Regions from separate parts of the Shewanella sp. 5_MG-2023 genome, predicted to be linked through region 1. Evidence: predicted binding sites of a transcription regulator. Region 1 holds the regulator's gene; each other region holds the start of a gene.
What was found. Region 1 encodes LexA, which represses DNA repair genes until DNA is damaged. Its sites were predicted from a motif close to TACTGTATNNNNATACAGTA; they were not measured.
Positions count from the first base shown of each region.

Region 2: recN (DNA repair protein RecN) is a predicted target of LexA. The motif match lies at 1,412-1,431, and genes of this name have one in related genera.
Region 3: Q4557_RS03790 (DNA topoisomerase III) is a predicted target of LexA. The motif match lies at 1,318-1,337, and genes of this name have one in related genera.

Region 1 covers NZ_JAUORC010000042.1:10,481-13,699, forward strand. The annotation lists gene coxB (cytochrome c oxidase subunit II) at 1-281, opposite strand, end outside; gene Q4557_RS18665 (cell division inhibitor SulA) at 712-1,218, opposite strand; gene lexA (transcriptional repressor LexA) at 1,215-1,832, opposite strand; gene plsB (glycerol-3-phosphate 1-O-acyltransferase PlsB) at 2,211-3,219, shown strand, end outside.
Region 2 covers NZ_JAUORC010000012.1:125,262-128,480, forward strand. The annotation lists gene recN (DNA repair protein RecN) at 1-1,381, opposite strand, end outside; gene Q4557_RS09065 (AEC family transporter) at 1,496-2,461, opposite strand; gene Q4557_RS09070 (YjaG family protein) at 2,787-3,219, opposite strand, start outside.
Region 3 covers NZ_JAUORC010000005.1:25,082-28,300, reverse strand. The annotation lists gene Q4557_RS03795 (hypothetical protein) at 1-955, opposite strand, end outside; gene Q4557_RS03790 (DNA topoisomerase III) at 1,359-3,219, shown strand, end outside.

The DNA.
Region 1 (3,219 bases):
ATTAGAAATGGCAATACTGTCCAAGCTATTTCAACCTTGGTACTGTCATGAAAGTCGGCTGCAACTGCACCCTTAGATTTTCTGTGATAGATCATGGAATAAATCATGATCCCAAAGACCACGACACCAATGGCGCAACAGATATACAAAATAATCATATGCAGGTCGTAAACCTGGCCACTGATCTCTGTTACACCTTGAGTCATGTTTAAGGGCATCTCTGCCGCTGTGAGTGGGGTTGCAAGCAACGCCACCATTAATCCGTACAACAATCGCTTCACAAGACTACTCCTCTGCTAATTGCGAATTGCAATTACAAAGAAAAGCCACACAGTAATACTCTGCTCTATGCAAACTTTTCATACCCGAAAAAGTTTGATCATTTCAAAGTACACGGTGGCTTTGAGCTTGAAAACTCAATTATGTTATTACGTTACGGTGCCACACTTGTACCTAATACTGAACTTATCAATTATATTTGACGCTTTACATTCAAGGCTTTCTATACCGCACGGTACCAGCTCAATCTTTTAATAGCGTTTGTATCTTTTTGACATTTATTCTCGGCAGTACGATAAATTGTTACTACCTTGTTAACTACATTACTTGGAGATTAAATATTGATCAAGATCACTTTATCATCTAATTTGCTGAAAAAAGTGCAAAAAAAAGCCCCTCAGCGTAGTGAAGGGCTTTTTTAGTCATATTTTACTAGTGAAACGAGGTAAGGTTTACCCGAGTCGGTACTGCTAAAGTTTGCGTTAATGGGTCGCCTTCAGGTAAGTGAGTATTTACATCTTCAATGATAAGCCCTTGGGCTAAGGCATTTTTGGCAACCAATTGAATGCGGCGATTGTCGCGGGCATCTAATGGTGGTGTCCAAGTAATTACTGCACTTGAAGTACCGTTAGTGAGCGCTTTTTCCATCGCCCACAGGGTTTCGACTTCATCTTTGGTGTGAACTAACAATACTCTGTCCATACGAACATTGGCATTAGCAAGAATTTGCTTATAACCGATATGCGGCGGATTAATCAGTACAATCCAACGGCCTTGCTGACTTAAAATGGCTAACTGACTGCATAATTGAGTCAATTCAGTTAAGCCTTGGTTTTGGGTGCGCTTGGTTTCAATCCCTTGTTTAGTGGGTAAGGGATCAGATGCCATATCTACCCATAATCCAGGGTGACGCGGTGCATTGCCTATTAATGTGTTCATAACCAACCTCCATTACGAATAACGCCAACAGCAAGCCCTTCAATCGTTAGGTTTTGGCAACTTAAATCAACTTTAATCGGCTCATATTCTGCATTTTCAGCATGTAAATAAATAATATTGCCTTTCTTTTCAAATCTTTTCACGGTTACATCGTCTTCAAGACGTGCCACTACAACTTGACCATTGGTGGCAGTTTGCATTTTATGCACTGCTAATAAGTCGCCCTCTAAAATACCAATGTCTTTCATACTGTCGCCTCGAACGCGTAGTAAGAAATTAGCATTGGGCTTAAACATTTCTGGGTCAACTTGGAAATACTGTTCAACATGCTCTTGAGCAAGGATAGGTTCACCTGCAGCAACTTGGCCGATAAGTGGTAAGCCTGCTTCAACTTCCTCTTCCACCTGCACCATGCGGATCCCGCGAGAGGTACCAGGAATAATTTCAATACAGCCTTTTTTTGCCAGTGCTTTTAAGTGTTCTTCAGCGGCATTGGCGCTTTTGAAGCCTAATCGAGTTGCAATTTCTGCACGAGTTGGCGGCATACCTGTTTCGGCGATATTACATTTAATTAGCTCTAATATTTCAGCTTGGCGTGGCGTTAAAGGTCTCATATTGATTCCTGTTTTTTTATACAGTGACTGTCATTATATACAGTATCGGTGGTCGCGCAAGTATTAACCAAATTAATTTAACTATTATCATCTAATTCTTGTTGGCTATATATGGGGGCACGGTTAAGTATATGTAATTTAATTATTTAGTTAATGAAGGTAAGTCAGCTTTTTAAACCGATGAAATTGGCTATTTCTCACATCGTTTGTTTAAACAGTATATTTATACAGTAGTGTTGATTGAAAATAGGTTGGTTGTTATTCGGATATGGCTATTTTTACTGAACAAATATTCTCTGTATAGACCCTTGTTAGTGAAACTGAACCATTATCTGGTATTCTATGGCCAATTAATTGATGTTGAATATGCGAACACTCATGTTAAAACCTGACTCAATCATAGCAAAATCATTACGTTGGATTCAAAAACTGATGGTGCACACGGTTGTTGTGCCTGAAGATCCCTTTGCCGATCTGAACTTAGACCCAGATAAACCAGTGGTCTATGTGATGAAGACAGAATCACTCAGTGATATTGCGGCATTAAATGAAGTGACCGCCAAATATGGCTTACCGAGCCCTTATGAGCGACTAGACGTTGATGGCTTAAATACCCCTAGAATTGTGTGTATTGAAGGTCGTAAGCCTCTATTTGGCAAGCGTTTAAGTGGCGAAAAATTTATTGATAACTTCACCAGCTTATTAGCCTTACATAAAAAAAATGATCAACTTGATATTCAATTGGTGCCAGTGAGTCTGTATTGGGGACGTATCCCTGGTAAAGAAGATGACACCATGACCGCAGCCGTATTTGAGCGTGAAAACCCGACCTGGTTACGTAAATGGTTGATGATTTTGTTCTTAGGTCGCCATAGCTTTATTCAATTCTCAAATGCTATGTCGCTACGTTATATGGCTGATGAACACGGCACTGATGTCAGTATTGCGCATAAACTTATCCGTGTGGCGCGAGTGCACTTTAGACGCCAACGTAAAGTGATGACAGGCCCACAACTGCCAAATCGTCAGGCAATGTTCAACTCATTATTAAAGTCTGATGCCATTGCTCAAGCGATAAAAGAAGAAGCGCTTAATAAAAAAATTCCTGAAGACAAAGCCCGCGAAAAAGCGATTCAGTATTTAGATGAAATTGCAGCGGATTACTCAGACAGCTTAGTGCGTATTGCTGAGCGCTTTCTTACTTGGTTGTGGAATAAGTTATACAGCGGTATTAGCATTAAAAGCGCTGAAAAAGTGCGTAAGCTGCATCATGATGGTCATGAAATTGTCTATGTGCCTTGCCATCGTAGCCACATGGATTACCTACTGCTGTCGTATATTTTGTATTACCAAGGCATGGTGCCGCCGCATATTGCCGCCGGTATTA
Region 2 (3,219 bases), on a different contig from region 1:
CTTCATCGAATATCAAGGTTGGTGTTGATACCTTTTTAGCGGTGATAACCTGAATACCAAGCCCAATACGTGACAATTCGCCACCAGAAGCTACTTTGGCAATGGGCTGCATCGGTTGACCGGGGTTGGTGGTAACCAAGAATTCAACTTGATCACAACCAGAAACTGATTGTAGTTCTGGGTTAAAATTCACCTCAATGCAGAATCTGCCTTTGGGCATATTTAACTCTTGAATCGATTGGGTGACTAACTTATTAAGCTCTTTGGCATAGCGGTTACGGCTATGGCTGAGTTTTTGGGCGCTAATTACGTAAGCTTTTTTGCTTTCATCTACTTGCTGCTGAATTTCATCAAGCCTTGTGGCATCGTTATTAAGCTCGCTAAGTTCAGCTTTTAAAGCTTGGTGATGCTCAAACAGTTGCTCAGAGCTCACATGGTGTTTTCTTGATAATTGCATCGCCTTTGAAATGCGCTGCTCAAGGTAAGCAAAGTGTTCAGGATCGAGTTCTATTCGGCTTAAATAGTCCTGAACTTCGCTGCTGCTTTCCTGCACTTGAATTAACGCTTCATTGAGCATTTGAGCAATATTACTTAGTTGTGGGTCAAACTCAGTTAGGTTCTCAGCTAAGCCCACGACCCGATTAAGTAAAGATTCAATATTGGCTTCATCGTCATCACACAGTAATTGCAGGCTGGATTGGCAGGTATCAATTAACTCTGTGCCGTTAGCAAGGCGTTTATGCTCTTGCTCAATCTCAATAAATTCACCGGCTTTAAGATCAAACTCATCAAGCTCTTCAACTTGATATTGCACTAGCTGTTTTCTGGCGATACGCTCTTGCTGATTTTGTTGTAATTGTTTCAGTTCATTTTCGATTAACTTACAGCGTTGATAGCTTTTGCTTACCCCATCAAGCAATAATTTATGGTTGGCGTAGCTATCAAGAAGGGTCAGTTGATGCTCGCTTTTTAACATTGCATGATGCGCGTGTTGGCCGTGAATACCGACAAATAATTGCCCTAGAGATTTAAGCTGGGCTAACGGAACTGGATTACCATTTATATAGGCACGTGAGCGGCCATCGGCATTAATTGTTCTTCTTAAGATACATTCGTCTTCGACATCAAGGTCATTGTCCTCTAGCCAGCGCTTAGCAAATGGCACATCATCTAAGCTAAAGCGGGCACTCACTTCGGCTTTGGTTGCACCTGGTCTAACGCTATTGGCATCTGAGCGATTACCAAGGCATAAGCCCAGGGCATCAATAGCAATGGATTTACCAGCACCGGTCTCACCAGTAATGCTGGTCATGCCAGCTTTAAAGTCGAGTTCTAGAAAACGTACAATTGCGAAATTATTAATGCTTAATTGGCACAGCATAATCAATCCTTGTGTGAATAACCATCAAACCACTGTATCTGCATACAGTTTACACTGTTTTTATATACAGTAAAGTGCTGTATAAAAAAATGGTGCTGATTTTTTATACGAGGATTAAACCAAGGCGCTTAAGATTTTTTCAATAATGGGCAAACTAATAAAGGTGGCTGTAGTGCTGATCAATATGCACTTGGCACTTGATAAGGCATAGATTTGGTAACGCTGTGCCAGTAAGTAAACACTTGCTGCTGTCGGCAGTGCCGCCAGAATGACGCCCATAAAAACTAGCTCAGACTCCACCTTAAAATAGCTTAATAAAACATAGGCAAGTAACGGCTGGACAATGAGTTTTAAACTATTCAGCAAGCTCATTTCAAGGGCGATATTATGTTTTTTAGGCCCAGCTTTTGCGCCGCGATGCATGGCTTTAGCTAACACCATGCCAATGGCAAATAAGGCGCAGGGGCTAGAGGTGTTTCCGATTAACCGAAACATCATGCTGATACTGTCAGGTAGGTTTATTTTGAGCGCTGATACCAATACCCCTAGGGCGCAACCAATAACAATGGGGTTGGTGATTAATGCGTTGAGCATAATCATAATAGGATGACGTTGTTGGGTTTTATTCACCGCAAGTTCCATGCTCACCAGTGCAAATGCGAACATGATAATGGACAGTAGACTGGCAATGGCTGCGGTGGCGATGGCTTGATTGTTATCAGGATACAAGCTCATCATTAAAGGGATCCCAATAAAGGCGGTATTACCAAAACTGGTGTTTAGGCCTCTAATTGCAGCTAGCGCGGGCTGTTTATTGTCTGCAAGGGTTGAGATGATCACTGTAATACAATATGTGCCCGCCATAGCGAGGCCAAAGGCGAATATAAATCCCCATTGCAGAATATCGTTAATGTCAGTTTCGGCCAGTGCAATAAATAAAATAGCAGGGAAGGCGATATAGTAGACGTATTTATTTAGCGCCGAGTCACTATCTTGGGGGAGTAATTTAAGTTTCTGGACACTAAAGCCAATAACCATGATGCCAAAAACAGCGATAAGTGGGGTTAGGATACTAGGCAAGCTTGATTCCTTTTTAGGGCCTTGAATGACATATCAATAATGTGGGCGTTGGATATCTTACTTTAATGGCGCCAATAAGATATTAGATAAAGGTAAGGTATGAGATGAATCTAAGCTATTCAAATAAGTTAAGTTTTTAAATTAAACTAAGATAAGAAAAACTGCATAGATCTGATACGACAAGGAAGATGTAAATGTTGCCCATCAGGTTGGCATTAGAGTATAAAGCTATCTGTTAGCGGTATCTTTAATAAGGGCATGATGACAGGCCCTTATTAAAGAGTGCTATTGCTACTTAAAGAGTGCTATTGCTACTTTAAAAGTATCATTGCTGCAGACTGATGCCGATATTAGACACGCCAGCATCAATGATTTCTTTGCGTAATTCCTTAATGAATTCAGGTGTGATTTTTATTGTTTCTTCAATCACATCTAATAACATTCCTTGTAAGTGCTTCTCTTCTTGCATTACAGGATGGTTAAATACGAACTCTTCTACAACATCTTCATTCATGACGTCTTCAAGTTCTTCAATGCTAATGGCTTCAATATAGTTGGCCACTGTACTTGATGATAATTTACTGACGTTGGTAATATCTTCTTCGATTTTAGCTTGTATGCCACCGAGTAAAGTCGATAACGCTACAGCAGCATCCATTGCAGGATAAACACCGTAGGCTTCAAAATCTGCAGGCTCAGGGGTATTTTCATCTAAACGCTGTAAGTGAATATCGTAATTAAACTTAAGCTTTTTATCG
Region 3 (3,219 bases), on a different contig from region 1:
CATGTTGGAACGAATTGTGACAGGTTGCACAATCAAGGTCAGTAAAGTTACTGTGATTAACAGTTAAATCTTTATCTGCATCTTGTAAATCAGCATGACAGGTTGCACAGCCATTGAGTGACGCAGTAAATACCACATCGTCAACGTGACAAGTTGAACAACGGTATTTATCCATTGAATAACTTGTACTTAATGAAGCATGGCCAGAAGCCTGTATCACACCATCATCGTCATATTTATAACCATGACCCAGCATTGCCATGGTGTTTTCAGCCCAGCCGCCATCTTTTTGTTCAGTTTGAGTGTGACAAACTAGACATGCTTCAACAATAATAACTTCTTGGTCATTGTCGATTGCATGGTGATGTTGATGCCAACCCCAAGTTGCGTTGCCAGTAGCATCTTCAAATTCACCGTGACAGGCGACACATTTAGCATCGTCAGTGGTGCTAACTTGTGCATAAGAATCGTTTTTGGTAAACATCACGCGTTTAGTACGTGGCATACCATTTTCGCCATTACCTGGTCGAATATAGCCAGTACCAATTGATTCAGATGTCGCAGCTTCATGTGGCATAGAAAGGTTATAAATACCCTCACCAGCGTGAGTTAGCGTACCCGGTGCGTTATCATCACCCGCAACCCAAGTCACATCAACAGTGTCAGCAAGTAAACCTGCTTCATTTTTGATGGTTGACATTAACTGGACTTTATCTAAATCTTCTACTGGAACCCCATCTTGGTTCTCCACCGAAAATTCAACATTCACGACACCCTCGGCATATTGCCATTCCATGACTTTTGCTACTGCTGATGTGGTCACTACTGGTGGCACCCAAGGTGCACCAGGTTCGCCAGGTAGGCCATCGTTTCCATCTTTACCATCATTACAAGCACTCATCCCCAGTGCAGTAGCCACAAGTAAAGCAACACGACATTTGCTCATTAATTTCATCTCATACTCCAAAATGTTTTTCTTACCTCTTAATGGGTAATTGGAGCGTAATGTAAAGATTGCTTGGCAACTGTTGACTAGGTCACAAACTAGGGGTATTACTAGTTTAATTGTTTATATTCAATAGTTTGAATATAAACCTCCTAGCTGAACATTCTGAATTAAAGCTTAATCTCCCGATGTGTTTTTGCATTAAGATCACAAATTAAAGTAAATTTTTATTGGTTGTTTTTGGTTAAGTTTAGCGCCTTAAAAGCGTGTTTTTTGATGCTTTAGCCTAGTATTTTGAGTGGCAGATTATCTTTCTAAGAAACCTGCCATTGCATTAACAGTTGCACTTATTTTTGCTATTCGCTAAATTACACTGTAATTTCATACAGTGTTTTAAAAGTCTAATAAATCTATGATGCTCTATATTGCTGAAAAACCCAGTCTAGGCCGTGCTATTGCCGATGTATTACCAAAGCCTCATAAAAAAGGTGATGGTTTTATCATGAGCGCCAATGGGGATTGCGTGTCTTGGTGTATAGGGCATTTGTTAGAGCAAGCAGAACCAGATGTCTATGATCCCGCTTTTAAATCATGGCAATTAGCCCATTTACCCATAGTTCCGAGTAAATGGCAGTTAAAACCTAAAACTAATACCCGCTCACAGTTGAGCATCTTAAAAAAGCTCATCAAACAAGCATCGAGTTTAGTTAATGCTGGCGATCCTGATAGAGAAGGGCAGCTGCTGGTGGATGAAGTCATTTCCTATGCAGGTGTAAAGGCCGACAAGATTGCTCAAACCCAGCGTTTACTTATTAGCGATCTTAACCCTTCGGCGGTAAAACGCGCCTTAGGGCAATTGCGCACTAATAAAGAGTTTGTCCCCTTATCTACCTCAGCCTTAGCCCGCAGCCGCGCAGATTGGCTATATGGCATGAATATGACCCGCGCTTATACCATTCAAGGCAAAAAAGTAGGTTATCAGGGAGTATTGTCTGTTGGCCGCGTACAAACACCGGTACTGGGGTTAGTGGTAAGGCGAGATGAAGACATTGCCAATTTTCAGCCCAAAGCTTTTTATGAAGTATTGGCGCATTTACTGACCGATAACCAAGAAGGCTTTTCGGCTAAGTGGAAACCCAGTGAAGCATGTCAGCCATATATGGATGAAGAGGGGCGAGTGCTCGCCAAAGGCTTAGCTGAAAATGTGGTGGGACGGATAACTAACAAGCCAGCTGAAGTGACCAAGCTTGAATCAAAAAATAAGCGTCAGAACCCCCCATTGCCTTATAGTTTATCCAGCCTGCAAATAGATGCGGCCAAGCGTTTTGGCATGAGCGCTAAAGAGGTGCTTGATACCTGTCAGAGTCTATATGAAAGGCATAAATTAATTACGTATCCGCGCTCAGATAGTCGCTATTTACCTGCTGAGCAACATGGCCTTGCACCCCAAGTTATTCGCGCAGTATTAAGTAATGATGCCGGTTTAACCGCTAAAGCAGATAAACCTAATGCCAAGCTTAAGTCCAAAGCCTGGAATGACAGTAAAGTTGATGCTCACCACGCGATAATTCCCACTGAAAAAACCACTAATTTGGCAAACTTATCAGCCAAAGAGTCGCAGTTATATTCTCATATTGCACGGCAGTATTTAGCCCAGTTTTACCCCGTCTATATTTATGATGAAACCCAAGTTGAAGTGACCATTGCGGGTGGCTTATTTACCACTAAAGCTAAGCAAGAGTTATCGTTAGGTTGGAAATGTTTGTTTGCGAAAATGCAGGGTAAAGATAATGCAGATGGTAGTGATGACGAAAATTTAGCGACCTTACCGCCACTGAAAAAAGGTCAACAACTCCATTGTGAGCGTGGCGAATTGCTTGAAAAAACCACTCAAGCGCCAAAACATTTTACAGATGCGACCCTGCTTGGCGCCATGACGGGTATCAATCGCTATGTCACTAACCCTGAAGTGAAGAAGATCCTAAAAGACACCGATGGCTTGGGCACCGAGGCAACCCGAGCAGGCATTATTGAATTACTGTTTAATCGCGGTTACTTATTAAGGCAGGGTAAATCAATCATTGCCACCCCAGTTGGCGTTGGTTTGATCCATTCATTACCAGAAACAGCCACCACACCGGATATGACTGCGCTGTGGGAAAGTAGCCTTGATGCCATAAGTCAAAAGCAGCTTAGGTATGATGCCTTTATGGAGCCATTGTTAGCGCAATTACAGCAACTGATTGAGCAAGCTTCAAATCAATTACCTACAG